DNA from 2 places in the Arthrobacter sp. MYb221 genome. Region 1 is predicted to be linked to the other one. Evidence: predicted binding sites of a transcription regulator. Region 1 holds the regulator's gene; the other holds the start of a gene.

Evidence for each region. Region 1 encodes LexA, which represses DNA repair genes until DNA is damaged. Its sites were predicted from a motif close to TCGAACANNTGTTCGA; they were not measured.
Region 2: a site for LexA is predicted at 3,762-3,777, ahead of recA (recombinase RecA). Genes of this name have one in related genera too.

The regions. Positions count from the first base shown of each region.
Region 1 covers NZ_PCPW01000020.1:8,576-23,625, reverse strand. The annotation lists gene infC (translation initiation factor IF-3) at 165-815, opposite strand; gene CQ015_RS17585 (DUF1844 domain-containing protein) at 1,144-1,509, shown strand; gene CQ015_RS17580 (GNAT family N-acetyltransferase) at 1,664-2,218, shown strand; gene CQ015_RS17575 (GNAT family N-acetyltransferase) at 2,256-2,747, shown strand; gene CQ015_RS17570 (MFS transporter) at 2,744-4,081, opposite strand; gene CQ015_RS17565 (SseB family protein) at 4,103-4,984, opposite strand; gene priA (bifunctional 1-(5-phosphoribosyl)-5-((5-phosphoribosylamino)methylideneamino)imidazole-4-carboxamide isomerase/phosphoribosylanthranilate isomerase PriA) at 5,141-5,878, opposite strand; gene CQ015_RS19085 (hypothetical protein) at 5,901-6,050, opposite strand; gene hisH (imidazole glycerol phosphate synthase subunit HisH) at 6,054-6,689, opposite strand; gene hisB (imidazoleglycerol-phosphate dehydratase HisB) at 6,690-7,310, opposite strand; gene CQ015_RS17545 (histidinol-phosphate transaminase) at 7,336-8,442, opposite strand; gene CQ015_RS17540 (LysM peptidoglycan-binding domain-containing protein) at 8,517-8,870, opposite strand; gene lexA (transcriptional repressor LexA) at 9,128-9,844, shown strand; gene CQ015_RS17530 (glycoside hydrolase family 76 protein) at 9,907-10,989, opposite strand; gene CQ015_RS17525 (DUF222 domain-containing protein) at 11,078-12,760, opposite strand; gene CQ015_RS17520 (ATP-dependent DNA helicase) at 12,847-14,844, opposite strand; gene hflX (GTPase HflX) at 14,837-15,050, opposite strand, start outside.
Region 2 covers NZ_PCPW01000002.1:182-15,231, forward strand. The annotation lists partial or broken gene CQ015_RS02260 (hypothetical protein) at 1-1,574, shown strand, start outside; gene CQ015_RS02265 (regulatory protein RecX) at 1,704-2,468, opposite strand; gene recA (recombinase RecA) at 2,567-3,610, opposite strand; gene CQ015_RS02275 (DUF3046 domain-containing protein) at 3,846-4,070, opposite strand; gene CQ015_RS02280 (helix-turn-helix domain-containing protein) at 4,147-4,569, opposite strand; gene CQ015_RS02285 (CinA family protein) at 4,768-5,250, opposite strand; gene pgsA (CDP-diacylglycerol--glycerol-3-phosphate 3-phosphatidyltransferase) at 5,266-5,877, opposite strand; gene CQ015_RS02295 (DNA translocase FtsK) at 5,882-8,797, opposite strand; gene CQ015_RS02300 (ribonuclease HI) at 8,937-10,007, shown strand; gene CQ015_RS02305 (ABC transporter ATP-binding protein) at 10,062-10,856, opposite strand; gene CQ015_RS02310 (iron ABC transporter permease) at 10,885-12,009, opposite strand; gene CQ015_RS02315 (MFS transporter) at 12,006-13,253, opposite strand; gene CQ015_RS02320 (opine metallophore biosynthesis dehydrogenase) at 13,250-14,545, opposite strand; gene CQ015_RS02325 (class I SAM-dependent methyltransferase) at 14,549-15,050, opposite strand, start outside.

The sequences.
Region 1 (15,050 bases):
TGCCGTTCTCCTAACGTGCTCCACATAAATCGTGAGATCTGTGGGGATCATCCGAAGCGGGCCTCTTGGCAAGGTGACCGCTGCTGTTCTCTTGTAGTTGGACCTTCGCAAGGAAGATCCTTCACCGTTTCCGATGACGGGCCCGGAGGCCCAACAGGCTTGGGCTAGGCTTCGCCTTCAGCCGCGTTGCGAGCCTGCTCCAGCTTCGCGAGAGCTTCATCATCCATCGCTGCTGCGACGTTCTGACCCTCGGTCTCTTCTGGGGCGTCGGTGCGGATCTTGCGCTTCGCGCTTTCCCGGCCACCCGACTTCTGCTGCTGTTCGCGGCGAGCCTCTGCCTTGTTCTTCAGCGGACCTACAACCATGACCATGTTTCGGCCATCGATGCGAGGGGTGGACTCTACGAGCCCGACCTCTGCTACGTCTGCTGCAAACTTTTCTAGCAAGCGAATGCCCATCTCTGGGCGTTGCTGCTCACGTCCACGGAACTGGATCATGGCCTTGACCTTGTCGCCTGCGCCTAAGAAGCGCAGTGCGTGGCCGACCTTGGTCTCGTAGTCGTGGGTGTCGATCTTCAGACGGAAGCGGACTTCCTTCAGGATCGTGTTGGTCTGGTTCTTACGAGCTTCACGAGCCTTGACAGCGGCTTCGTACTTAAACTTGCCGAAGTCCATCAGTTTGCATACAGGAGGCTTGGCGGTCGGTGCCACCTCGACCAAGTCCAGATCGGACTCGACAGCTAGTCGGAGCGCGTCCTCGATGCGGACGATTCCTACCTGCTCACCATTGGGGCCGACGAGACGTACCTCTGGCACGCGAATGCGCTCATTAATGCGTGGATCGCTGATGTGTCACTCCTGATTTTCGTAAGTCACTTACTCGCAAATGAAGAAGGCCCCCGTCTGCGAAGTGCAGGCGAAGGCCAAAGAATAGACGACACAATAGTTTTACGATTCTTCCTCGTAAAGCTATTTCCGGATACTCATAAATATCCTGCCGAATTACCCGGAAGCCTAAACGGCTACTGCGGGTGGGAGTTGGCCTCCACTTGCATGGCTCAACACTGATCTCTTGGTGACATCATCCGGATACCGGACGCTCTCAAGTACCTGTATTGAGTCGGTCTGTGACAAGCTTAGCAGTATGAGTACCGAAGACACCAACTCGCAGCAGCACGCCGTCGAGCAGCAGATGCGCGACATCGCAGAAGTTCCAGCAGTAGAGATCATCACCACCGCCGCAGTTCACCTGATGAGCGCGGCCGCGGTCAAATGCGGACTGGCAGAAGGTGATGATGCCGATGAGCTGAAGGATCTTGATGAAGCTCGCAAGCTAATTACCGCTCTGGCTGGCCTAGTCACCGCGGGGGCACCCGAGCTTGGTTCACAGCACGCGGCACCGCTGCGTGACGGTCTGCGAAGCCTTCAGCTCGCCTTCCGCGAAGCATCATTGATCCCGGATGCACCAGGCAAGGGCCCGGGCGAGAAGCTCACCGGACCGGTCAACTAGCGATTGTTTCGCAGAATTTTAAGAGATTAACGTCATGGATCCGCTTCCTTTGGGAAGCGGATCCATGCTCGTTTAAACACGAGCTTTCCGTTTCGGAACAGATATTGCCGGATCGGAACGAGCCACAACGCCTTGCACTAGATAGGCTTCGGTAATGGATACCTTCGAACAGCCGGTACTGCATGCCGGGCGCTATGTCTTGCGGCCGTTCGACATCGGCGACGTGGCATTGATCGAGGCGGCTTCGCTGGATCCGCTCATTCCGTTGATCACCAGCGTTCCCGTTAAGGGATCCAGCCAGGACTTCGCGGACTTCATCTCCAGGCAGCAGCAGCGTGTGGCTGACCGCACCGGGTATTCCTTCGCCATCGCCGAGGCACAGACGAATCGGGCGATCGGGCAAATTGGGCTGTGGCTGCACAACGTTACTGCCGGCCGGGCAAGTATCGGATACTGGATCGATCCTGCACAACGCGGACGCGGTGCAGTGAGCGCGGCGTTGGATGCACTCACCGTTTGGGCCTTGAAGCTTGCGGCCATCCATCGGGTGGAGCTGTACATCGAGCCTTGGAACGAAGGGTCCTGGCGGGCCGCCGAAAAATGTGGTTTCACCCGCGAAGGATTACTGCGAAGCTGGCAACTGATCGGCACCGAGCGCAAGGACATGTACTGCTACTCCCGGCTGAAAACCGAGGGCCCGGCGCACTAGCAAAAGCACGATTCCACTACGAGAGGCAGGATCATTGATGGACCGTCAAACGCAGAAGATTGTTCTGGAACCATTGCACGAGGGGCATCGGCAGTTCGTCATTTCCCTGGCCTCCGATGAACGAGTCACTCGCTATATCGGTGATGGTTCGGTCTGGGACGACCAGACGATCGGCGAGCGAATTCAATTGGCACTGAGCGCTTTGCCGCTTGCCACGGTTGGGGCCACTCGCTGGTTTGTGGCTATCGCTGCGGGGCATCCGGCAGGGCTGGTCGTGGCCACCCGTAAACCCGAGGGAGTCGAACTTGGGTATTGGGTCTCCCCCGGCTATTGGGGTCAGGGAATCGCCGGTGCCATGGTCAATAGCGCGCTAGGGCTCATCCCCGAACTATTTCAGGTGCGCCGTTTGATCGCTCGGGTCGACCCAGCCAATGTTGCCTCGGCCAAGTTGTTGGCGCGCAGAGGCTTCACGGGGCGGTCAAGCACCGACGGGCTGGATCACTACGAGCTCAAACTCACCTCGGCCTAAACGAAGTCGCCCATCCGCGCGCGACGGGTGCGGCGCACTCGTCGGCGGATCTGCTGGGCGATCAATGCGATTACCACGATGAATACCGCCAGCAAGCCGATGCCGATAAATGCCTGGGCGGGGCCGAGCGTATCCACGAAGATGCCGGTCAGCGGTGAACCGAGCGCGGTGCCGGTGGTCATCGCCGAACCGTACCAGCCCATGGCCTCGCCGCGGCGTTTCTCCGCGACCAGATCGGTGAGCCATTCGGAGGCCGCCGAGAGCGTGGGCGCGCAGAGCAGGCCCGGGGCGAGCGAGAGCAGCGCCAAGCTCCAGGTGTCGGTGGCGAAATACATGGGCACGGTCAGCACCGCCATCGCCAAGAGCAGCAGGAGCGGGGAGATGGCCCGGTTCATCGAGCCGTAGACCAGCCCGCCGATCAGCGACGAACCGCACCAGAAGAGGAATACGATCCCCAGGTCACCGGAGCGTGACTGCGCTTCGAGTTCGGCAACGATGCCCACCTCGGTGCCCGTGAGCAGCGCACCGGCTCCGCCGGCGGCGATGAACACCGCAAGCACCGAGGCGCTGATCCAGTTGAAGCGGCTCTTGAACGCACGTCCGCGGCTCTTGATCCGGGCGCGCGCGGACTTCCAACCCGCGGTGATCAATTCGCCTTCGACCTCGGCCACGCCGAAGGGGGCCGCGGCGATGAAACTGGCCTCCGCGCCGAGACGCTCCTCGTGCACGTTGGCGCGCAGGGCCACCGCCTTGGGGTCATCACTGCGCGTCGGCGGATTCAAAATCATCAGCGCCAGACCGGCGACCGATGCGGTCACCCCGATGACGCTCAGCCCGATGGTGCTGCTGATCTGCGTGGCGACGATCCCTGCCGAGGCCGGTCCGACGATGAATACCAGTTCGGTGGCCGTCGCATCGAGCGCAAAGGCGGTGCGCCGGTTATCCCCGGTGGTCATGATGCCCAGGGCGGTACGGACTACGGAGAACACCGGCAGCGAGAAGAGCCCGCCGATGAAGGCCAGCGGGTACACCCACTCCAGCGACACGTGCGGGACGGTGCACCAGACGATGGTTTCGACGAAGATCGAAGGAATCAGCGCCCGGCGCAGCCCCCACGCATCGACCCGGGCACCGCGCCACGGGGCGCCGATGGCAATGCCGAGGGTCATCAGCGCGGTAACCAGCCCGGCGGACACCCAGCTCTGATCGAGATTCGTAACCAGGTGCAGAAGCAGCAGCATGCTCAGCGCCGAGTGCGGCAATCGGGCAATCATTCCGATGACTAGCAGCGATGAAATCTGCGGCTGCCGCAGAATCTGCCAATACCGTTTCATACCCGGTGGTGTCCTTTTCTCTTAGTCTGGTGCGCTGAGCAAACTCACTTCGAGCGAATCGACCGCTTCGGCGAATTCTGGGTTTTGGGCGAGGCGCCCATGGATGTCTTTGGTGCTCTGGCGGGCTTCGGCCTCGGGGGTTCTGGCGGCGAAGACGAACTGCAGGTTCAGTTCCGGTCCGGGGCCGCCGCCCAGCACCGCCGCTCCAGAGACATCTCGCGAGCCGACTCCCCGGCCCGGCGCCACCTTCACCGCGCGGAGCGCCGGATAACCGGCGGTCGCCTCTTCGACGAGCTTGGCGATGTGCTCGCTGAGATAGCTGGGGGTCCAATCGGTCTGCTTGGCCAGGTTCCACATCCCGGGACGACGCAGCACGAAGGTGAAATCGCTGCCCGGGTCGAGCACCAGCAGCTGGGCTTCTTCGCTCACCGCAGACAGGGCCGCGCGGGGTGCGTAGACCGCCACCGGTCGGGCCTCGCCATGCCAGGCCTGCAAGCGCTCGACCGTGGTGAATACCGGCAAGGCCATCCGCCCATCGGGTGCCTTGATCTTGACCAACGCCATGTCGGCTTCCTTATCGGCGGCGAAACCATGTTCGGTCAGCGCTTCTTCGCCGAGCTGGGCGACAACCGCCACGAAGACGCGAGCCTGGGACAGGGCCCGATGCACTCCGGCCTCGTCTCCGGTTCCCGCGCGGAGCTCGGCCAGAGCCTGCACCACGGCCGGGTCGGCGGCTCCATCGTCCTTGTCAAACTTGTGCAACGGATTTTCCTCGCCGCTCAAGTCCCGACCGTCCCAGCCTTGGCCGGCAGAATCTGCGCGGTTGCCAGCTTGCGCCAACGCCGCGGCGATATGCCCGGGCAGGTGGCGTTTGGGATCGGATTCGGGGTGCGAAATGCTCATGAAACTATGCTATCTGCCGGGTGCAAATGCGAAAGTCCTGCGACGAAAATCCGTTCATGACCTTTGCCACGCACCCCGGCTCCGGTGCGGAAGGCAAAAGACCCGAACCGGGCCGGTGGGCGCTGGTTCGGGTCCTGGCTCAAAAAATGGTGGAGGCTAGCGGCGCCCTGCCACGTCCAGCGCTTGGGCGAGGGTGAACTGGCCCGCGTAGAGCGCCTTGCCCATGATCGCCCCTTCGATTCCCTCCGAGACCAATTCGCGCAGCACGCGCAGATCTTCCAGCGAGGAGATGCCACCGGAGGCGATCACGGGTTTGGTGGTCTTGGCGCAGATTTCGCGCAGCAGGTCCACGTTCGGCCCGCGCAGGGTGCCGTCCTTGGTCACGTCGGTGACCACATAGCGGGCGCACCCGGCATCTTCCAAGCGTGCCAGCACGTCCCAGAGGTCGCCGCCGTCCTTGGTCCAGCCGTGGCCGGACAGGGTGGTTCCGCGCACGTCCATGCCCACGGCGATCTGCTCGCCGAAGCGTTCGATGACGCGCGCGGTCCAGTCGGGGTTTTCCAATGCTGCGGTCCCCAGGTTCACGCGGGTGGCCCCGAATTCCAGGGCGCGCTCCAGCGAGGCATCGTCGCGGATGCCGCCGGAGAGTTCCACCTTGATGTTCAGTTCGTCGGCGATGCGGCGGACCACCTCGGTGTTATTGCCGCGGTCAAAGGCCGCGTCGAGATCCACCAGATGGAGCCATTCGGCCCCTTCGCGCTGCCAGGACAGGGCCGCCTCCAGCGGGTCGCCGTATCCGGTTTCCGACCCGGCTTCGCCCTGCACCAGGCGAACGGCTTGGCCGCCGGCGATATCTACCGCCGGGAGCAGTTCAAGAATTGGTTGCTCGCTCATAATTTCCTTCTGTCGCTAATGTCTAGAGAGTCTGAACCCAGCCGGCGACAATTGCCGCGGCGGCCAGGGCCCACAATGCGATGATCCACGAGATATGCGCTTTCTGGCTTTTGAGCGAGATCGCGCCGCCGGCGAGGAAGGCACCGAGGGTTAGCAGGATGATGGCCCACATTTCCTAAAGTGTCTCCAACCAGTTGCGCAGCAAGCGGGCCCCGGCGTCGCCGGACTTCTCCGGGTGGAATTGCACGGCGGACAGCGGACCGTTTTCCACGGCCGCGACGAATTCGGTGCCATGGGTGGACCAGGTCACCTGGGGCGGGGTCATCGCCGGTTGGGTGACATCGAACTCCCACTTCTGCACGCCATAGGAATGCACGAAGTAGAACCGCTCGTCCTCGATCCCGGCGAAGAGCCGGCTGTTCTCCGGCGGGCGCACGGTATTCCAACCCATATGCGGAATGACCTCCGCCTGCAGTCGCTCGACCACACCGGGCCACTCGCCGATGCCTTCGGTTTTCACCCCGTGCTCAACACCTTGCTCGAAGAACACCTGATGTCCCACGCAGATGCCCAGCACCGGCTGGCCACCGGCGATGCGGCGGCCGATCCAACGCAGCGCGCCGACCTTGGTCAGCTGCTCCATCACCGAGGCGTAGGCTCCCACGCCGGGAACGACGAGGCCATCGGCGGCCAAGATCGCTTTTGGATCCGCGGTCAGCTCCACCTCGGCGCCGGCGGCTTCCAGCGCGCGCACGGCCGAGCGGACGTTGCCGGATCCGTAATCGAGGACGACGACAGTTTTTTTCGCCACTTAGAGGGCACCCTTCGTGGATGGGATCTTGTCGCCCATGCGGGCGTCCGGCTCGACCGCTTCACGCAGCGCGCGAGCGAAGGATTTGAATTGGGCCTCGACGATGTGGTGCGGATCGCGCCCGGAGAGCACCTCGATATGCGCGCAGATCTGCGCGTGGAAGGTGATGGCCTCGAATACGTGCCGCGTCATCGAACCGGTGAAGTGCCCGCCGATCAGGTGGTATTCCTGGCCTGCGGGTTCCCCGCCGTGCACCAGGTACGGGCGCCCGGAGACGTCAACGACCGAACGGGACAGCGCCTCGTCCAGCGGTGCGTAGGAGGTGCCAAAGCGGCGTATGCCCGCCTTGGTGCCCAGGGCCACGCGCAGCACCTCGCCGATGGTGATGGCCACGTCTTCGACCGTGTGGTGCACGTCGATGTGGGTGTCACCGGTGGCGCGCACGGTCAGGTCGATGAGCGAATGCTTGGACAGGGCGGTGAGCATGTGGTCATAGAACGGCACGCTCGTGCTGATCTCCGAGACCCCGGTTCCGTCCAGGTCCAACTCGACGAAAACTGATGATTCGCTGGTCTCGCGTTCCATCCGGGCGCGACGAGCGCCAATCAATTCGGCAGACATGTCTTCCTTCGCTTGTGTGTGAATTCTACTTCTGTGCACCCAGCAACAAGGCCAGGTGCTCCAGGAAGGCGGTGGTTTCGGCTTCGGTGCCGGCGGTGACGCGCAGCGTTCCCTTGATTCCATTGTCGCGGACAATGATGCCGGCATCCAACAGGCCCTGCCAGATGGCGTGCGGATCTTCCAGTCCGCCGAAGAAAACGAAGTTCGAATCCGAGACAGATGGCTTCAAGCCGAGATCGATCAGCGTGGACACGATGCGGTCGCGCTGGGTCTTGATGTCTTCAACCTGCGCGAGCAGCAGCTCGATGTTCTTCAGCGCCGCGATGGCGGTTGCCTGGGTGACCGCGGAGAGGTGGTAAGGCAGACGCACCAGGCGAATCGCGTCGGTCACCTCGGGGGCCGCCGCGAGATAGCCCACGCGGGCTCCGGCCAGGCCGAAAGCCTTGGACATCGTGCGCGAGACGATCAAGCGCTGGCGCCCTTCGAGCAGGGTAAGCGCCGATCGAGTACCTGCCAGCGAGAATTCTGCGTAGGCTTCATCCACGATCACCATGGCGCCCGTTTCGCTGGCGGCCTCATAGACCGCTTCGATGACGTCTAAGCCCAGTGCGGTTCCGGTCGGGTTATTCGGGGAGCACAGGAATACCACGTTTGGGCGGTGTTCGCGCACCTGCGCGGAGGCGGATTCGGCCGAGAGGGTGAAATCTTCGGCGCGGTTTCCGGCAATGAATTCGGTATCGGTGCCACTGGCGAGCAGCGGGTACATCGAGTAGGTGGGGACGAAACTAAGCAGGCTGCGCCCCGGGCCGCCGAAGGCCTGCAGGATCTGCTGGAGAATTTCGTTGGAGCCGTTTGCGGCCCAGATGTTGTCGGAGGTCAGCCCGTGACCAAGGTAGTCGGCGAGCAGCTCGCGCAATTCGGTAAATTCACGATCCGGGTAACGATTTAGGCTGGCAGCCGCTTTGGCTACTTCCTGAGCGATGGCATCGATAACGGTCGCTGGCAATGGATGGGTGTTCTCGTTGACGTTCAGCTGAATGGGGACGTCAATTTGTGGCGCTCCATATGGGGATAGCCCGCGGAGATTCTCACGCAAGGGCAGCTGACTCAGAAGTTCACTACGGTCATTCACGCATTAATTCTAATGCTGAGGCACTCTCGCCGGTGAATCCACGACAAGAACAGGTAACAATAGTGAGCTGGCACCTAGTTCGAGAGTACCGGGATATCCAAAGTGTCCCCGGCGTACAACACACCGGCATCGATGGAGTTCAATTCCTCAATGTGGCTCATCGCCGCGTTGACTTCGTAGCCCACGGCGTACTCGCTGGCCAGCCCCCATAGGGTGTCACCGGGAATCACGGTGACCTCCACCGTCGCCGGGCCGGTGGGAAGGTCCGTGGACGCTTGGGCGCTGCTGGTGAACATGGTGACCATGAACGCCGCGGCGATCGTGAGCAGGAAGACCGGTATGCCTACCAGTACTGCCCAACCGCGACGATTGATGCGGATCCTCATTGGTGTCTTGCTCTGCTGTGGGTGAAGTGCCAGAGTTGCCACGACTTTTTCTCCTCAACGATTACGGGTGATGCGAACCAATATTCGAATACAATCTTCGAACACCTGTTCGATACTAGTACATCTTTTCTAACAGAGCCAGATCGAACTTGTCCAGATGTTTTCGAACAAATCTTTGAAAGAAGCCCTGCGATCAACTAAGATTTCGAAGTAGTCGATCAATGAATACATCACAACATTGGGCACCGACAGTTTGTAGCTTCGAACTGAGGACCGAATGCAAGGGAAGGCAAAAATACATGTCAGCATCACAGCGCACTCCCCGGTCGAACGCCCGTTCGCTGACGATACGTCAGAAAAAGATCCTCGAAACCATCCAGCGTGCGATCGGCAAGAATGGCTACCCGCCGTCGATGCGTGAGATTGGCGACTCGGTCGGGCTCAAAAGCCTTTCGAGCGTGACTCACCAACTCGGTCAGCTCGAAAAGCTTGGGTACATTCGTCGCGACCCGCGGCGTCCACGAGCGATGGAGATTCTGCTTCCGCTGCAGCTTGCAGAGGACGGCGAGGGAAGCAGCGAGCCGCTGAGCGCGCCGGAACCCGCTGAGGACACGAAGGTCATTGAGCTGAGCTCCTCGGCAGACACCACAATGGTTCCCTTGGTCGGACGCATCGCCGCCGGTGGACCAATTTTGGCGGAGCAAACCGTCGAAGACGTCTTTTCCCTACCCCGCCAGCTGGTTGGCCACGGCGAGCTGTTCATGCTCAAGGTATCGGGCGATTCGATGGTGGATGCGGCTATTTGCGATGGCGACTGGGTGGTCGTCCGTCGCCAGCAGACCGCGGAGAACGGCGATATTGTGGCCGCATTGCTTGACGAGGAAGCCACGGTGAAGACCTTCCGTCAGCGTGACGGCCACACCTGGTTGTTGCCACAGAATTCGCGTTATGAGCCGATTCTCGGCGACGCGGCCACGGTGATGGGACGCGTCGTGTCGGTGATGCGCTCGCTGTAGCAGGCAAGTTTATTCCAACGAGCCATTCGGCCTCACCCCTTGTCGGTGAGACCGGATGGCTTTTATTTTGCGCTGAGGTGGCTCGGCGGCAGGCTCACGCGCCCGGCCGCCTGGAGGATCGTCCAGCGTTGGGTGGCCGCCGAAAGCTGCGTCTCGACCCGGTCCGCGATCTGGCTCGCCGTGTCGCGGACCAATCGCGCGGCGGTGCGGCGGGTCTCAGCGGGCAGACGTTCGTCGTTCGCGGCGAGCGCCAGGTAGCGGCAGAGGATTCCAGTGAACAGATTGCCGTCTCCGCCGGATTCCAGGCGCAGGCCCTGTGCCGCAGTGGCGAGCTGGTCGTTGATCGCCTGAATCAGCGAGGCGGCTTGTGCCAGATGCTCAGCGGTCCCGGTGGCCAGCAATGCGCCGAGCACGGTGCCCTGATTGTAGGTGTAGATCGCTTCCTCGGTGCGCGGGCCGCCGGCGGTCAGGCGGATGCCGTCGAGGTAGAGCCCGGAGGATGTTCTGTAGAGCTCGCGACGCAGCCAGTCCAGCAGCCCGGTGGCGGTGCTCAAGTCCGCGATGCGTGCGAAATACAGGGCCGCCGGGGCGTTGGTGGGCGTGTTCTTGAAGTCGCGTTTGCGCGACCAATAGAGCCCGCCGCCGAGCTTCTCGTCTTGGCCGCGCACCAGCTGTCGAGCCAGTGCACGCATGGCTAGGGTGGCGAGCAGCGCCGGGCGGGCGGTGAGCTGCTGGCTCAGCCCATTGAGCCGTTGGCTGGCAAGCAGCAACCAGGCCATGTCGTCGTAGAAGTAATTCGGGAAGCGGCCGAAATTGCGCAGCAGGATGCCGCGCAGCAGCTGGTTGGCCCGCCGCCAGTGCCTCTGGGCCGCGCACCGGTGACCGGAGTGCAGCTCGCGGAAAGCCGCGTCGAGGATCGCGTCGAGATAGTGCGCCTGCCACCAGTAGTGCCATTCGGACCAGGGGCGCGGGCGTTTGCCAGGCGCTGGCGCGGTAGGCGTCGCATGCAGCGAGCCGATCCAGGTGCCGGGCAGGCCCATGAGCCGATGGCCGAATCTGGCGTGCAGGTCCTCGCCTGCCACCGCGGCCAGGGCCTCCCAGTGCTCGGGGTCGTGGTTGCCTGGCTGATGCTGCGCTTCATTCACGAGTCGGCTCCCACTGCTCAATTCTCCGGTTGTGTGCACCAGCGTAGCCGCTTCGCCCGCCGGCATCGAGCACATCGAGCGGGCGGGATCAGGCCGCGAGCACTTCGGCGGCCGAGAACCAGTAGGTGTTGCGTCGCGGTTGTTGATCGGGGTCCAAGAATTTGGGCAGCAGCACCGCCGGAGGTTTGCCCTCGGCCACCACGAGGCTGAAAAGCCCGGCATGGCGCGCGTGGTGATGCATGGGACAGAGCAGAACGCCACGATCCACGCGGGTCTGTCCGCCCTCCTCCCATGGATCGACGTGGTCCGCCTCGCAGCGGCTGGCCGGCATCCGGCAGCCCGGGTAGAGGCAACCGCGGTCGCGGGCGGCCAGGGCGCGTTTCATATGCGGCGGAAAGAGCCGTTTGGATCGGCCGATATCCAGCGGTTGGCCTTTGCCGTCCAGCACCGCCGGGTAGATTCCGGCATTGCACATGAGCGTTCGGGCCTCCGCCGCGGTCAGCGGCAGGCCATTTTCGGTGCTGGCGAAGCTGGCGGCGCCAGCGAGCATTTTCTCGTAGTTCAGGTGCACGATCACCTGCGGGGCGATCAGCCCGGCGCCCGGATTTTTGCCGCCAACGCGATTGGCACGCAGCACCGCGAGCAATCCGGTCAGGTGGCGCAGGGCCGGGCTCAGATCTTCGAAGGGCTGCTCGGGCGGCGGGGCGAGGTTGCTGGGTGGTTTCGGTGGTTCGGCTTCCGTCGCTTCGGCAGCCGGGGTGCGGGCCCAACCGGGCATGCTCGGCGCATCGTCCCATTCCTTGGGGGTGGGTGGCATTGGCGCAACCGGGGTTCCGGGCTCGACCGATGCGGCGGGCTCGTCCGATGGGGCGGGCTCGTCCGATGCGGCGGGCTCGTCCGATGCGGCGGGCTCGGCGTGGTTGGGATAGCTGGCGTGGACGAGCTCGTTGAGCTGTTCACGGTTGCCGGCGATGGTGTTGGGGTTGTCGATCTTGGCGCGGAGCGACTCGATGAGTTCGGCATCGTGCGGGAAGACCTTGAGCTGGTAGATGACCAGTCCGCCTTTTGTGCCACGAGGGAAGAGTCCTGCCTCGGCGAACAGCGCCTCGGGCGGGCGCTGGGCCTGGAGCTGTTCGGTGATGAGGCCGGACAGGTGCTTCGCGGCGCTGGCCGGTTCCTGGGTGATGAGCTTAACCGCCTGCGCTTCGAGCTGGGCGCGGGCCTGCGGGCCGGGCAGGTCCGCTTCGGCGTTGCGGATGGCCCGGGCGGCGCCGATCGCCGGGCGCGGATCCACGTTGCGGTTCGCGAAGTGGGCGGCAAGCTGCGGGCAATCGGGGGTGGTCCGCTCCCCCGCCTCGGTGACCTTGGCGATCAGCGAGCCGGCGGCCGCGAGCCGGGAGAGAGCCGCGCCGTGGGCGATGCCCAGCCAGCCGGAGTGCAGGTCCGCGGCGTCCTTGAAGCTGCTGCGGCCCAGCGAGCAGGTGCCGTGCAGCGCGGCGAGCTGCTCGTCCGTGGGTGCGGCGCCGGCGTCGGCGATGGCATCGAGGGATTCGGTATCCAGCTGGTGGCTGCCGCTGCGCTGAACCGCGTCGGCCGCGTGGATCTGCAGGCGGGACAGGGTCTGCGCCGTGCGTTCGGCCAGCCAGGCGAAGTAGGCTGCCTGGCCGGCGGGCAGTTCCTGGGAAGAGAGTTGCGCGCAGGCGGCATCGAGGGTGGTGATGGCCTGGGCCATCGCCCCGAGGGCCGCATGGTTGCTGGTGAGTTCTTCCATACCCACCACCTTGCACGGTCCGCGGGCGGGTGCCGGCGGATCGGGCGCAGGGTGTGGAAAAGCGGGCGTGGCCGGTTTGGCGCCGGCTACTTTTCCGGTTGCAGGCGCTGCAGCACGCCGGTGATGACCTTTTTGTCGGTGGTCGGCCACATCGGCGGCAGCGAGCTTTTCAGGAACGAGCCGTACCGGGCGGTGGCCATGCGCGAGTCGAGGACCGCGACCACCCCCTTGTCCTGCACCGAACGGATCAGCCGGCCGGCGCCCTGGGCGAGGCGGATGGCCGCGTGCGTCGCGGAGACCTGCATGAAGCCGTTGCCGCCGTGCTTGGCCACGTCCTCGGTGCGGGCCTTGGAGATCGGGTCGTCGGGGCGCGGGAAGGGGATCTTGTCGATGATCACCAGGCGGCAGGAATCCCCGGGCACGTCCACTCCCTGCCAGAGGGTCATGGTGCCGAACAGGCAGGTGTCGCGCTCCGCGGAGAAGTCCGCGACCAGCGACTTCATGCTCGCGTCGCCCTGGCAGAGGATTTTCACGTCGAGCTTCTCGCGCAGGATCGCCGCTGCTTCCTCGGCCGAACGCTTGGAGGTGAACAGCGCCAGCGCGCCGCCTCCGGAGGCGGTGATCAGGTCCTCGATCTCGTCCAGCGTCTCCGCGGCCAGCTGGCGCCCGGGCTTGGGCAGGTGTTTGGCGACGTAGAGGATGCCCTGGTTCGGGTAGTCGAACGGGCTGCCCACGTCCACCCCGGTCCAGGACGGGGCGCCCTGGCCCATGAGCCCGAGCGATCCGGCCACCGAATCGAACTGCGAGCCGATGGCCAGGGTGGCGCTGGTGAGCACGACGGTGCGCCCGTCGAACAGGCCCTCGCGCAGCTTGCCGGCCACCGAGAGCGGCGCGACATTCAGCGTCGCCGGCTGGCTGTCCTCGGTTTCCACGTAGCCGCGGCCCTCGATGAACTCGCGCGGGCGGGAGGTGAAGAGCACCTCGCGGCGCTCCTCGGCTTCGAGCATGCGGATCGCGTCGTCCATCACCGCCTGCATCTGCGAGCGGGCGGTCTGCCGGCCGCCGTCCGCCGGGGCGTTCGCCTCCGGCTTGGACAGCGCCAGCACCAGTCGGGCCTGTTCGACGATGTCGTTCAGCGCGATGCCCATATCCTCGCGCAGCCCGCGCTCCAGCAAGCCCGTGGGCACCCCGGTGAGCGATTTTTCCAGCCGGCCGGCGGCCTTGGTGAGCTCGTCGACGTTCACGCCGCAGTGCCTTTTGGCGCCGCCGGCGGCGGTGAGCACCCCGCGCGCCGAGAGCGCACCGGAGACCGAGCTGGTGACCCGGTCTTGCAGCTCGTGGGCCTCGTCGATGATCGCGACCTCGAAGTCCGGCAGCACGGACAGGCCCTCGAAGGCGGAGACCGCGAGCAGCGCGTGGTTGGTGATGACCACGTCGGATTCGGCGGCCCGCGCCCGGGCCATTTCGGAGAAGCACTCATCGGCCATCGGGCACTTTTGGGCGCCCAGGCATTCCATGGCGGAGACCGAAACCTGTTTCCAGGCCTTGTCGCTGACCCCGGGGACCAGTTCGTCACGGTCCCCGGTATCGGTCTTCTCCGCCCAGTCGCGCAGCTTCAGCACCTCGGCGGCCAGCGGGGAGAACATCTGCCCGGCGGGCGCGGCCGGCGCGTCCATTTCGAACAGCGTTCCCTCGCTGTCATCCGGGTACCCGCCGCCGAGCTTGTACTGGCAGAGGTAGTTGGCCCGGCCCTTGAGCAGGGCCACGTCCATCGGGCGCGAGAGCTTGCCCTTGAGCGCTTCGAGCAGCCGCGGCACATCGCGCCCCACGATCTGGGACTGCAAGGCGAGGGTTGCGGTGGACACGATCACCGGCTTCGCGCTGGTTTGCGCATGGGCGAGCGCCGGGATCAGGTAGCCCATCGACTTGCCGGTGCCGGTGCCGGCCTGCACCAGCAGGTGTTTTTCGTCCTCCAGGGCCTCGACCATATGCTTGACCATCTGCTGCTGGCCGACGCGCATCTGGCCGCCCATGGAGGTCACCGCGGTTTCCAGAAGGTCCAGGACCTGCTCTTGCTTATCCATGTAGGTTGAAAGTCTCCAACTGAACCGCGAGGGATTCTCGCACCTTGACGATCATCCGGGTTCCGTGATCCGTGTGTTCGCTTTCCAATATTTCCGATTCGCTCTGGTGCAGCTTGGCGATCAGGTCTCCGCGGTCGTAGGGGATGAGGATTTCCAACTGCACCTCGGGCCGCGGGATCGAGCTGCTGATCTGCTCGAGCAGCGCC
Region 2 (15,050 bases), on a different contig from region 1:
TTCTCACTCAGCCGATTCAGCCCAAGGATCTCAAAGTAAATCAACGTATTCGTCGCTACTTGCGGTCTAAGGGGACAGAAATCCACTCCACGGGCACGGCATACGTTGGAGTTTGCACAGTTGGCGAGCCTTCACGACTATCTAGACCTAGACCGGTTGAAATAGCGATTATTACTGATGCCGGAGAAGAAATAAGTACACTCATCAACCCTGAACGCGATTTGGGGACCGCTTGGACAGATTATGACATCGCCGCTTCAGAAATACTGCTGGCACCCAGACTTCATGAAGCGTGGAATGCCCTATCGCCCTTCCTCGCGGGTAGAACCCCCGTTGGTTTCAATATCGACTCAACCCTGTACGACATCGATTATGAACTCAAACGTGGGGGTCATCTGGCAGAGATTCCACTGGGCAATGACGCGCAAGATCTGCGTAAGACTCAACTTCTTCAGGAATTTTATGGGCGAACCGCGATAGGCCAAGCACGTGCCGCAAGAGATTCAGACCTACAGAATACGCATAGGACCTCTCATGACGTATTCCCTGATTCAACGGGAGAGCCGGGCTATTTAATGCCACGGGCAGGTTCTTCCGAAGTTGTCGAATTCCTTGTCGCAAGCGACGAACAACTTGAATACTCGTTGGCTAATTTTTTAGCGAGTAAAGCTACGGTTGCAGTCCACGAAGCTTCAAGTGCGGCGGTGCTTGCCGGTGTCGACAAAATAGCTGGTAGTGCGTTAATGCAGGACTCACAGAAATTGATGAAACCGATCCATGAAATCGCTGTGGCTGGCGCTGGCATCTGCTTTACCGGCAGCGCCAGAGACTTACAGGGTAAGCCAATCTCAAGGACTGCACTAGAGGATATCGCCGTTGCACATGGAATGGTGCCGCAAGCAAATGTAACGAAGTCGAAATGTCGAATGCTCGTGTCAGCTGAAACAGGAACTCAATCTGGAAAGGCCAAGAGCGCGCAAAAATTCGGTATCCCAATTTTTTCCGTTGATCAATATCTGCATCATGTCTCCGGGACAATGAGCGAATCCACGGACGGAGCAGTAGAATCGCGGACTGTTCGGATCCGTCCCGTACCTGTCCCCATGCGTCAGCAAACAGATTGTGCTCCCGAATTCCACGATGACCCTGACATCGTCACGGAAATTGAGCAAAACTCCTTGCACGAAAGCGCTGCAGTGTTTGCTTCCCATACGACGCCTCTGGTCGATAATTTTCAAGGATCGACAATACGTTCCACCGGCTTGGATTCAGATCAGGCTAACTACGACAGGGCTCGCGCTGAGTCAGCGCAGAAGCAGCCCTACTCGATGACAGCCGCCAGGACTCCAATGTTGAAAAAGTCCAAATGCTTTCACTTAGTCATGCTCTCGCTCACGCTCGGCCTTCTCATTATTCTTCCGCTGTGCTTCGCCGGATTTGCCGTGGCTTTTCCAAAAGCAGACTCAATATTATTCGCGTCATTCGGCGTCTCCGCCCTTGCCGGCGTTGTCAGCCTCATATTTTGGATTGTGGTGTCAATCAATCGGATGCTGAAAAGGAACCATCAGCAATGAGATAGCTTCACCGAATTTCGCCGACTAAATGCAGCAAGGCTAGGGATTAGATAACCACGCTATGGTCGTTGTTCGGTATTCAAGATTGCCATGGACTAAGTCCATGGCTGATAAACGTGAACCCGCGAACTACTTCTCGCCGTAGCGCTCTTCCCATTCTTCGCGCGCCACCTTGAAGGCCATCGAGCCGTGATAGCCCTTGCGCCCGAGCATTCCCACCAGCCGGCGCAGCGCCTTGTCGCGGTCCAGGCCCATGGAGGCCGGGCGTAGTTTGGCGCGCACCAGTTCGCGGGCGCGCGCTTCCTCGGTTTCGTCGTCGATCTGCTCCAGCGCTTCGGCGGCGACCTCGTCTTCGATGCCTTTGCTGCGCAGCTCGTGGCGGATGGCGCCTCGGGCGAGGCCGCGGGAACGGGCCCGGGCGACGACCCAGGATTTCGCGAAGCGCTCGTCATCGACCAGGTTCAGTTCGGCATAGCGTTCGAGGACCTCGTCGGCGATGTCTTCGGGGCATTCCTTTTCCAGCAGCTTGTCTTTGAGCTGTTTGCTGGTTTTGTCGCTCGCGGTGAGCTGCCGCAAGATGATGCCTCGGGCCTTTTCCTGCCACTGGTCATCGCTGAGCTCTTCCGGTTCGCCCGATGCGCGTGCTGCACGGCGTTCGGCTCTGGCCTGCCGGCGTTCTTTTTTGCTAGGGCTTTCGGCTGCCGGGGCGTTATTGGCAAGGATGCTGTCCATCGCGGCGCGAAGCTCATCGACGGTTTGCGGTTTCGCCGGTTCGGCGGTGCCCTGCAGTATTTGCGTTCGCTGGCTGGACTTGGCGGGGCGTGCGGCGCGCTTGGGCGCAGGTTCTTTTAGCTCTTCCAGCTCTTGCTCGGTGGGCTTGGCCCAATCCGGCATTTGGTCGAAGTCGCCCTGAAACTGCGCGGAGACGGACGTAGCGTCCGACCCGGATCTCGATCCGGGTCGGACGCTACGTTTCTGAAAGCCTGAGGCCACTACTTATCGCCCTCGACGATTCGCAGGTCGGCCTCTCCTTCTTCTCCGGTGTCAAGGATGCCCAGCTTGGTCAGGATCTGGCGTTCCAGCTCGTTGGCCAGATCTGGGTTGTCACGCAGGAAGCGGCGTGCGTTTTCCTTGCCCTGGCCCAGCTGGTCACCGTCGTAGGTGAACCAGGCACCGGACTTCTTGACCATGCCGTGCTCGACGCCCATATCGATCAGGCTGCCCTCGCGGGAAATGCCATGGCCATAGAGGATGTCGAATTCGGCCTGCTTGAAGGGTGGGGCCATCTTGTTCTTGACGACCTTGCAACGGGTACGGTTGCCGACGGCGTTGGTGCCCTCCTTGAGGGTTTCAATGCGGCGGATGTCGATGCGCACCGAGGCGTAAAATTTCAGCGCCTTGCCACCGGTGGTGGTTTCCGGGCTGCCGAAGAAGACGCCGATCTTTTCACGCAGCTGGTTGATGAAGATCGCGGTGGTCTTCGAGTTTGAGAGGCGACCGGTGATCTTACGCAGCGCCTGCGACATCAAACGTGCCTGCAGGCCCACGTGGCTATCGCCCATTTCGCCTTCGATTTCGGCGCGTGGAACCAAGGCCGCCACGGAGTCGATCACGATGATGTCCAGCGCGCCGGAGCCCACCAGCATATCCATGATTTCCAGGGCCTGCTCACCGGTGTCCGGCTGGGAAACCAGCAACGCATCGGTGTCCACGCCAAGCTTCTTGGCATATTCAGGGTCCAGTGCGTGCTCGGCGTCGATGAAGGCCGCCACGCCGCCGCCGCGCTGAGCGCTGGCTACCGCGTGCAGTGCGAGGGTGGTCTTACCCGAGGATTCCGGGCCGTAGATCTCTACGACACGGCCACGAGGCAGTCCGCCTATGCCCAGCGCGACGTCCAATGCCACCGAACCGGTGGGGATGACCTCAACGGCGGCGCGGGTGGTGTCACCCAGACGCATGAGCGAGCCCTTGCCGAAAGCCTTGTCGATTTGGCCCAGAACGGACTCGAGAGCCTTTTCCCGATCATTACTTGCCATGGTTCACCTTTGGTCATGCAGGCCATCGCGCGACCTGCCAATCAATCTTTGTACTGTATCTAGACAGTATGAGCGCCAACCGACACTTTAGACCGCTTGGGCCCGAGGTGTGGACAAACTCTTCGTGCTGTTGTTTCTAGAATAACCCAATCCGAACAGATGTTCGAAATTGCGGCGCGGTGTTTCGAATATTTCGTTTCTTCGAAGACGCCGGGGGCGCCTTCGCCGCGTGCGGCTAGGCTTCCTTGGGCTCGATGTCCATGCCGAGCCAGCGCTCGGGCGGGACATCTTGCGCGCGGCAGATCGCTTCCCACACCTGCTTGGGCTTGATTCCCTTGCGTAGCGCCTGGGTGGCGTTGAGGCTGCCCAGCTCCGTCAGCGCGAGCGAGTCGGCCAGCATGTGCGAGTAGCCCGAACCAAATTCATGATCCATGTTCCGCCAGAATTCACTGTTTTTCACGAGTTGTATTCTTCCATGCATAACACGAGGGCCCTCGCATTTGCGAAGGCCCTCGGGTCGAAAACTTAGGTCGGGGTTAAACCGATGCCAGAGGTTTGCCGTTGCGTCCATCGACGTCCATGGCGAACTCGTTGGTCAGATCCAGCGGAACGGTGTCCGGGATGACCACGCCTTCGGCCAAGGCGATGCGATCGGACACTTCACGGAGCATCAACGACAGCGGCACCTCCAACGCGGTGCAGATCGAGGAGAGCAGCTCGGAGGATGCCTCCTTCTGTCCACGCTCGACCTCGGATAGGTATCCAAGCGAAACGCGGGCGCTATGGGAAACCTCGCGCAGGGTTCGGCCCTGGCGCTGGCGAACATCGCGAAGGACGTCACCGATTTCATGTCGGAGTACTACCATTTTGTGTTCCTCCTTCTCGGGCTGGACCGAATGGGCGTCTCCCATATCGCGCCAACGGACGACACCATTGACAGTTACGGGTTGCTTCACCATGTGTATAGCCTCTACTCCTAGGTCCTTCTCGAAAGATGCTTCTTATCCGAAGAGCCAGACCTTGCGGCCCTTCAATTCGTACAACATCAAGTTATACGCTTTTGTTCCCGACACCTTACCCTAATCACAAATATGCGACATACGCCACATTTAGACGGATTATTGTGAAGATCAAGGGGAATAATAGTATCTCGCCTCTTACTGTGAAGAAGCTTTATCCAAAATGGCAGCTAGCTGATTGATTGCAGCTTGCGCGCTTCGTTCGCGAATCTGCGCCCGGTCCCCGACGAAGTGGTGGGCCACGAATCCGGAGTCCTCGCCGTGCGCCCAGCCGATGAAGACCGTGCCTACGGGTTTGCCGTCATGGGCCTGCGGCCCGGCGACACCGGTGGCCGAAACCGCCAGGTCCGCCGCGCAGGCGCGCTGGGCCCCGACCGCCATCTGCCGGGCGACTTCGCCATCCACCGAACCGACCTCGCTCAGCAGCTGGGTATCCACGCCGAGCAGCTCGGCCTTCACCTGCGTGGAGTAGCTGATCACTCCCCCGCGCAGCACGGCCGACGCCCCGGAGATCTCGGCCAGGGTGGCGGCGATCAGCCCCGCGGTCAGCGATTCGGCCGTGGCAAGTTGCTTGCCTTGGGCGATCGCCGCGGCGATCACCGCGGCGCCGTGGTGTTCCATGAATTTGAACCTTTGCTAGTTGGCCTTGGCGGCGGCGCGCAGCTTGGCGGCCTTCCACAGGTATTCCAGCCCGGTGAGCACGGTGACCGCGACGGTGGCCAGCATCAGCACCCAGGCGGTGGTGTGCAGCCAGGAGATGGTGTGGGTGAACGGCAGCAGGTAGAGGCCGATGACTACCGCCTGCATCACGGTTTTGACCTTGCCGCCCATATTCGCGGCGATCACCCCGTAGCGGATGACCACCAGGCGCAATAGGGTGATGCCCCATTCGCGGACCAGGATCACGATGGTGACCCACCACGGCAGCTCGGTGAGGATGGAGAGCACCACCAGCGCGGAGCCGGTGAGCAGCTTGTCCGCGATGGGGTCCGCGATCTTGCCGAAGTTGGTGACCAGCCCGCGGCTGCGGGCCAGGTCCCCGTCGAGCTTGTCGGTGTACATGGCCACCACGAACAGCCCCAGCGCCACCCAGCGCCAGAGCCCCTGCTCCCGGTCGTCGGCCAGCAGGGCCCAGACGAAGAAGGGCACCATCAGGATGCGGATGCTGGTCAGCACGTTGGCGATATTCAGGTTCGGGACCGGGGCGTGCGCCGGTGAGTCCTCCGGCTGCGGGGCGTGCGCGCTCATGGCTTTAGTTTCTTCCTGTCAGGTCCCAGGCGTCCTCGCCCGGTTCGTCGGCTTCGTCGTAGTACTCGGTGGCCGTCTCGCGCTTGGCGAGGTCTTCGGCGACCAGGTCCACCGGCTCGGCGTGGTTCACGTTGGCCTCGTCGACCAGGGCCTGCTCGGCGGCGCTGGCCTGGTGGGCGGCGCCGTCATCCCCGCGCATGGCGGCCAGCACCATCGGCAGGTCATCTGGCTGGATCAGCACATCGCGGGCCTTGGAGCCCTCCGAGGGGCCGACCACTCCGCGCGATTCCATCAGGTCCATCAGCCGTCCGGCCTTGGCGAAGCCGACGCGCAGCTTGCGCTGCAGCATCGAGGTGGAGCCGAACTGGCTGGTGACCACCAGCTCGGTGGCCGCCAGCAAGAGCTCCAGATCGTCGCCGATGTCCTCGTCGATCTGCTTCTTCTTCTCGGCCACCGGGGTGACGTCGTCGCGGTATTCGGGCGTCAGCTGCCCCTTCACGTGGGTGACCACGCGCTGGATCTCGGATTCGGTGACCCAGGCGCCCTGCACGCGCATCGGCTTGGAGGTGCCCATGGGCAGGAAGAGCGCGTCGCCCTGGCCCAGCAGCTTCTCCGCTCCGGGCTGGTCCAGGACCACGCGGGAGTCGGTGACCGAGGAGGTGGCGAAGGCCATGCGCGAGGGCACGTTGGCCTTGATCAACCCGGTGACCACGTCCACGGACGGGCGCTGGGTGGCCAGGACCAGGTGGATGCCGGCGGCGCGGGCCAGCTGGGTGATGCGCACAATCGAGTCCTCGACGTCGCGCGGGGCGACCATCATCAAATCGGCGAGCTCGTCGACGATCACCAAGAGGTACGGGTAGGGCTTCATCACGCGCTTGGAGCCCTCGGGCGGGATCACCTTGCCGGCGCGCACGCCCTTGTTGAAGTCGTCGATGTGCTTGTAGCCGAAGTTCGCCAGGTCGTCGTAGCGGGTGTCCATTTCGCGGACCACCCACTGCAGCGCCTCGGCGGCCTTCTTCGGGTTGGTGATGATCGGGGTGATCAGGTGCGGCACGCCCTCATAGGCGGTGAGCTCCACCCGCTTGGGGTCGACCATCACCATGCGCACCTCATCCGGGGTGGAGCGCATCAGGATGGAGGTGATCATCGAGTTCACGAAGGAGGACTTGCCGGCGCCGGTAGCACCGGCGACCAACAGGTGCGGCATCTTGGCCAGGTTCGCCACGACGAAGCCGCCCTCGACGTCCTTGCCCACGCCCATCACCATCGGGTGCTCGGTCTTGCGCGCGTTATTCGAGCGCAGCACATCGCCCAGGGCGACGATTTCCTTATCGGTGTTCGGGATCTCGATGCCGATGGCGGACTTGCCGGGGATCGGCGAAAGGATGCGCACATCCGAGGAGGCCACCGCGTAGGAGATGTTCTTGGACAGCGCGGTGACCTTTTCCACCTTGGTGCCCGGGGACAGCTCGATCTCGTAGCGGGTCACCGTGGGACCGCGGGAGAAGCCGGTGACGTGGGCCTCCACCTTGAACTGCTGCAGCGTATTGGTCAGCGCCGCGACGATGGCCTCGTTGGCCTCGGAGGCTTCCTTGGCCGGCGGGCCGGCGGGCAGGAAGTCGTCCTGCGGCAGCGTGTAGGTGACATCTCCGGAAAGCTGGAGCTGTTCGGTGCGCTGCGGGATGGGGGCCAGCGCCGGGGCCGGGCGGGTGTGGTTGACCGCGACGGTCGGGATCGCGTCGGTCTCCGGTTCCGGCTCGGCATTGCCCAGGCCCACCTGGTCCATGATCGCGGCCATCTCGGTCTCGGCCTTGGTGGGGCGCTTGACTCCGGGCGGCGGTCCGGCGGGCGCCGCCGGCTTGGCCTCGGCGGCGGGCCGGGAGATCGCCTCGGTGGCGGTGGAATCCGCGTCATAGACGTCGGTGACCGGCAGCGCGTTGGTGGCCGGTTCGTTCGGTTCGATCACCGCCTTGTCGTAGGCGACGTCGCCGGTGCGCTCGTCGCCGGTCTCGCCGTCCACGTTGTAGACCTCGGAGACGCGCTTGGCCTCGGCCCGGCGTTCGAAGAAGTTCTTCTTCTTGGGTTTCGGAGCCGGCGCTTCCTGCTCCGCGTCCGCGTAGAGGTAGGACTGGTCGTGCGACTCGGAGTTCGGATCGAGCACCGGGGCCTGCGCCACGGTCGGCGCGCTGCGCTCGCGGTGCGGATCCTGGCCGAGCAGCCGGTTATAGCCGATGCGCACCCGCGAAGCGATCTGCAGCGGCGGGGTGGCGGTGACGACCAGCAGCGAGAGCACGAGGAAGAAGATGTGCACGGCCATCGCGCCGGGAACCGAGATCAGCAGGCCCAGCGGGGTGCCCAGGATCGAGCCGACCATTCCGCCGGCGGCCCAGAGCGCCGCGAAGTCGTCGGTGACCGCGGGCGAACCATTGGCCAGGGCGGCCAGGGAGGATCCGGCCATGGTCATCATGAACAGCCCGATGCCGATCCGGTTATTGGCCGAATCCGCTTCCGGGTGGCGGAAGAGGCGGAAGGCGCCGATGACCAAAACCACCGGCAGCAGCACCGCCATGAACCCCAGCGAGCCGCCGGCCACCGAGTGCACGCCGCGGCCGAACCAGCCCACGTCGCGCAGCCCCCACCATTCGACGATGGCGACGGTGATCGCGATCAGCGTCAGGAACAGCCCGGTTCCGTCGCGGCGCAGCTCGAAGTCGGGCCGGACGGTGGCGCCGATCCGGCGGAAGGCGCCGCCGAAGATCCGGGCGATGCCCATCCACATGCTGCGAATTGCGCGCAGCGGAAGAGCGAGATCCTGTTCCGGGTTCTCGGGAGTTTTTTTGGCAGGCGAAGCGCCCGACGTCCGCGGTTTGCGCGTCGTCGGCTTCTTCGCCCCCTGCGACTGGGTGCGTGAGGCCATAGTTCTAGGGTATCTCCACCTACCGGATACCGGCCGAATTTACACGTCTCGACGGGGTTTGGCGCCAGCTAGATACTCATCACGTGGAATTGCTCCGGGGTCGAACCTAAATGTCGGTGGGCACCGAGATACTTTGTTCATGGCTGATCTTGTTGAGAGCAAGCAATCCACGGCACTGCTTGAACGACGCCCGCGTGCCGCCTCGATTCCGTGCGTGCCGACATCGGACCATCTCGCGTCGGCATTCCATGCGGCTTTTATTGCGTGGACGACGCCCGAAATCGCCGGCAGCGCAGAGCATATCTACTGGATGATCGCCATTCGCGACGAGCATCAGCGCGTGTCCACGCATCAGGGGCAGTCCAGTTCGCCACGGCCATTGGTCGAAATCATCGAGCACTTCGAACAGCTGCTAGCGCAGCACAAATCCAGTACCTGGGTTTCGATCCCGAAGAGGCATTGGTACCTGCCCAGATATCTCCAAGAGGCCGGATTCGCAGTGACGCGAGGACTGAACGACGTGAATCAAGCATCCGGCGTGGTGCATCGGGAAGTGGAGCTCGCGAAGCAGCTTCAGACCAGCGCCGCGCTCCAGGCAGGAAGCGTCTTGGATATGCCGATGGCCATTCCGCCTCGGGGACACCATCCCCAACACGATCCGGCGCCTCAGCAGTGGCAACCGGAGTATTGGGATCTCGCTTCACAAACGCCATCGCGCATCGCCCTGGCGGTCGATGCCTCAACCGATCCCACCGGCGCTTGTGCGGTCGCACTGCTCAGCGAACACGGGGACGCGATCCTCTACGCCGGGGAATCCTTCGACACGATCAGCATGCTCGAATTTGCTGCGCTGGTCGTGGCGCTGGAATACCTCGCCGCCACCGGACCGGCCAGCGCAACGATCCATACTGATTCTGCCGATGCCTATCGTGTAGCCCAGGCGCTGGCCCTTGATGGCCGGTGCGCGACCGGCTATTGCGGCATCAGCGAGGACTCCAAGCACCGGTTCCTGCAGGCATGGAACTCCACCGAATCGCAGGTTGCCTTTGAACTGGTCAAAGGGCACAGCGGAGAAAAGCTGAATGAAGGAGCGGATCAACTGGCGTGGGCCGGTCGGGCGGCTTCAAAACGTCCGCGCGAACAGGTCGAAGCAGCGCTGATGTCCCGGATTGCAGAGATTCGCCAAGCATTCGCCAGCCCTCGGGACTGAGCCGGAAGTTGCCTACCTGCCTCGGGGCTGGAACCGGCGGATTCCGCCGCGGTGCTAGCGCACCGCCGCCGGGGACTGCGGCTCGGAATGCTCATCGGCCATGCTGAAGACCAGCTGCAGGGCGCCGCGCACGGAAAACGGTTCAACGTGGATCCCGTACACCCGCAGCAGCAGCTCGGGGGTGAGCACCTCCTCGGGAGTGCCGCTGGCCACTGCCTGGCCGTTTTCGAGCATAACCAGCTTGGTGCAATAGCGGGCGGCCAGGTTCAGGTCGTGCAGCACGACCACGGTGGTGACCCCCAGCTGCCCGACCATGCGCAGCAGCTCATGCTGGTAGCGGATGTCCAGGTGATTGGTCGGCTCGTCCAGCAGCAGGTGGTCCGCCTGCTGGGCCAGCGTGCGGGCCACCAGCACGCGCTGCTTTTCCCCGCCCGAGAGCGTGGCGTAGCGGCGGTCGGCCAGATCCCGTGCCCCGACCCGGCTCAGCGCCGCGGCCACCGCCTGGTGGTCCTCGCGGGTGAAGGCCGCCAACGCCTTGCGGTGCGGGGCGCGGCCGAGCAGCACCATGTCGGCGACGGTCACCGGCAGGTCGGTAGGCGTCTCCTGCGCGACCACGGCCACCCGGCGGGCCAGCTCGGTGCCGTGCAGCTCCTCGAGGGGCTGCGCGTCCAGGGTGACCAGCCCGGCGCGCGGGCGCAGCGCCGCATACAGGGTGCGCAGGAAGGTAGACTTGCCGCTGCCGTTCGGGCCGATCAGCCCGACGACCTCGCCTTGCCCGGCATGCAGGCCGACGGATTTCACTACCAGTTTGCCGCCGTAGCCCACGGATACATCGGTGGCTGTGATCATGCTTTATGCCCCTTCGGGTGATTGGTTGTCATTGGGTCGGGTTCAGCTTGCGCACCAGCACGAAGAGCAGCGGGGCGCCAAGCAGGGCGGTGACGATGCCCAGCGGCAGCTCCTGCGGGGCCATGGAAGTGCGGGCGAGCACGTCGGCCCAGACCAGGAAGATCGCGCCGAGCAGGGCGGCCACAGGAAGCAGCTTGCGGTGCGTGGAGCCCACGCACAGCCGGGCGATATGCGGGATGATCAGCCCGACGAATCCGATGCCGCCGGAGGCCGCGACCAGCGCGCCCACGCACAGCGCGGTCACCACCATCACCGCCGCGCGCAGCTTCGCCGGGGAGATCCCCAGCGTCTGCGCGGTGGAATCGCCGATGGCCAGCGCATCCAGCGGGCGGGACCAGAGCAGCAGCAGCACCAAGGTGCCCAGCACCACCGCCCAGGTGAGCAGCGCGGACTGGACGGTGGCCTGGCCCAGCGAGCCGAGCGTCCAGAAGAGCACCGAGCGGCCCGCATTCGGGTCATCGGAGGCGAAGATCAGCAGCGAGGTCAGCGCGTGCAGCACGTAGCCCACGGACACCCCGGCGAGCACCAGCCGGGTGGAGGTCATCTGCGAGCCGACCCGGGCCAGCAGGAATACCGCAATCCCGGCGGCCAGCGCCCCAGCGAAGGCGCTGCCGGCCAGCGAAGCCGAGCCGATGCCGGCCGCGCTCCCGAAGAGGATCGAGGCCGCCGACAGCGTGGACGCCCCGGAAGTCACCCCCAGCAGGTAGGGTTCGGCCAGGATATTTCGGGTCAAGGCCTGCAGGGCCACCCCGGCCAGCGCAAGCCCGGCGCCGACGGCCGCGCCCAGCAGCACGCGGGGCCCGCGCAGCAGCAGCACGATGGATTCCTCGGAGTCGGTCCAGGCGCCTATCATTTGGCCGCCGGTCAGATGCTGGCGCAGGATCTGGATCACGGTGCCCGCCTCGATGGCCACCGGCCCAAGGCCCACGGCCACCGGCAGGGTAATCAGCAGCGCGCCGAGCAGCCCGGCGATCCACAGCCAGGTGTGCCGGGTGCGTTTGCCGTGCTCCAGGTCGTCTCCGGTGAACACCAGCGGCGCCGCCGGTGGTGTTGCGCCGCGCGGTTCGCCCAGCGCGGGATCCAGTTGGGTCATGGCTGCCTTTCCATCGATTCGTCATTCGTTGCGGTGCACAGCGTCAGCGCGGCAATCAGGGCAAGCAGGGTGAACCCGCCGAGCACTGCGGCCGCGGCCAGATACCCCGCCGTACCCAGCGCCGCCCCGGCGGCGCCCGCGCCGAGGAACAAGCCCAGGGACATGCCGGCGGCGTTCAGGCTCAGCGCGGTGCCACGCACTTCGGCGCAGCGGCGCACCAGCAGGGTCATCACCGCGGCGGAGACCACCGCGTGGCTGGCCGAGAGCACCGAGGTGCACAGCATCGCCAGCGGCAGCACCGGGGAAAGGTACACCCCGAGCAGGGCCAGCAGCGCCGCGGCCAAGGCGATGCCCATCACCGCCCGGGTGCGCCGCTCGGAGTCCTCGGCGTTCAGCATCCGTCCGGCCAGCAGATGCCCGAGGAAAAAGGATCCTCCGCTGAGCGACCAGACAAAGGCGAACCAGCCGGTGGATAGCTGGAATTTGTCTGCATACAGCGGGGCGAGGAAGGCCAGGTGCCCCATGAGCGCGCCGGCCCGCCCGAAGGAGACCAGCAGCAGGGCGCGTGCCCCGGGGATGGCGGCCAACGAGCGGAAGGCGGCCAGGTAGCCCAGCCGCGGGGCCGGTTGGGCCGGTTGCCCCGCCCCGGATTCCATCCGGCCGTAGCGCAGCAGTGCGGGCACCAGCGCAAAGGAGGCGATGGCGATGGCCACGAGGTTCCCCTGCCAGCCCCACCACAGCGCCGGCAGCACCAGCAGCGGTGCGCCCACCGTGGAGGCCAGGGTCTGGGCGGTCATCACCAGGGTGGCGGCGCGGCCCGCGGTGGGAGTATTCCCGAAGCGGTCCGCCGCGGCGGTGGACAGCGCCGGGTAGAGCAGCGCGTTGGATATGCCGGTGACCAGGCAGAAGGCGGCCAGCGCGGCGAGCCCGGAAAAGGTCCCGAGCACCGCGGCGATCCCCAGCAGCGCCAGCGCGGCGGCGGCCACCCGTCCCGGGGCGATGCGCCCGATCAGCGGGGCCAGCGCAACGCCGGTGAGCACCGCGCCGACGCCGGCCAGCCCGCGCAGCGAGCCGACCTCGGCATAGCCGGCCCCGGCCCAGTCGGCGATCGGCACGAGGAAGGTGGAGAGCACGGTGAAGGGCAGCAGGCCCACGGCCGAGGCCAGCAGGGCGGGCCAGATCTCGGCGATGATCTTCCGCTCGCCGGGCAGCTTGCCGGTGGTGTCCAGTTCGGCCCGGCTCATGCGGCGCTTCCGATCCCGGCGCGGATCATGCCCAGTTCTTCGCCGAAGTCCTGCACGGCGAAGGCCGCGGAGCGCGGCTGGGTGCCCAGTGCATGCGCCGCCTGTGTCAGAGCGCTCTCGTAGGCGGCCAGCAGGCGGTCGATCGTCGGGCAGGGCACCGCCAAGTGCCGGGCGAGGCCCTGGATGATCTTGGTGCGGTAGTAGTCTTCCCTCGGCATCCGCGGCACGTCCCAGCGGCCTGCGTCGTTGCGGAAGATCGGCCGAATGGGAATGGCGGAGAAGTCGAAGTAGCGCCCGTGGGCATCCGGTTCGGAGAAGGGGTCCACGAGCAGCGAGGCGTAGCGCACGTAGACGAGGTACTCCTGGTGGATGGCCGGCAGCTGCTCGAATGCCGCCACCTGCTCCGGGTCGATGCTCTGCGGGTGGACCGGGTAGCCGTCCTGGAGCATGAAGGCCAGCAGGTTGACTCCCTTCCCGCCCAGCGCGGCGATGATGGCCGAAAGCTCGCGCCACTGCTGGACCATGGCGTGGATCATGGATGGGGTGACCGGCCCCTCTGGGTAGAGCTTGTAGACGTACTGCGTCGGCGGCTTCGCGGCGAACACGGCGCGCAGCGTGACCTCGTTCATGAACAGCGCCGGATGCACGTACAGCGAAATATTCCGCGCCTCGGCTTCGGCTGGCAGGCCGAGCACCGCCAGCTCGGTGCCCGCCGCCTCATGCACGGCGCGCAGCCGTTCCAGTCCCGGCGAGCTGCCGCGATTCGATGCGGCGTAGATGCGGGCCTTGGCTCCGGCGGTCAACACCGCGGCGCCCGGGTGTCCCTGCGGCCAGCGGGTGTCGCCCAGGTAGCTGGAGAAGCTGATCACCTCCGGGTCCGCGCCCCGGGCGTTGGCGTATTCGCGCACCAGTGACCCGGAGCCCAAGGTGGGCGAGAGCAGGACGATGCGTTCGAACCCGGCCAGCACCTCACCGGCCAGTTGGCGCAGCACCGGGAGGTAGGCATCCGCAGTGACCGCCAGGAGCAGCGTGTCCCATTCCCCGGCCACCGATCCGTACCCGTGGAAGACGTGTTCGATCTCCGCTTCCCCGGCCAGTGCCGCGTGGGCGAGGTTCTGCACCTCGGCGCGCACGGTGCCCGCAGTTGTCTCCAGCGCGGCGAAGAATGCCGCCGCGCGCTGCGATTCGCGGCCCGCAAGGCCCAGGGTCCCGGGGAGCCGCCCGAGCAGCACCGCGCTTTGCACGGCCACCGGACCGGTCCCGGCGATGAGGATATTTCCCAATTCGTCCATCTGCTAAACGTCTTTTCCTATTGAGCGCTGCTTCACGTACAGCGCGATGTCGAATACCTGGTCCGGCTGGCGGATGATGTCGACCAGCCGCCAGAGCGCCGGGTCGACCTGCTGCATCGGGTAGTTGAACAGCGATTTAAGCCCGTCCCCGAAGCGCATGGCCACCACGATGTCCTCGCGGGTCAGCGCATGCATCTGGTGCAACAGTTCGTATTTCACGCCCACCGTGGAGCTGATCACCACGTGGGTGGCCTGCGCGGTGAAGTCCAACTCGTGGAGCGCGCGTTCCTCCAGCCCGATGTCCAGGCCCTCGCCGAGCTGGGCCACGACCCGGCGCCCGAGCGCAATCGACTCAGCGTCGATGTCGATCCCGAGCGCGGACGCGCCGGTGAGCGAGGCGACGTTCAGCAGCGTCATCGGGAAGGATCCCGCGCCGACGAGCAACAGCTTGGAATCCCCGGTCAGCGCGACGGCCCCGAATTCCTTGGCGATGCAGGATTCGATA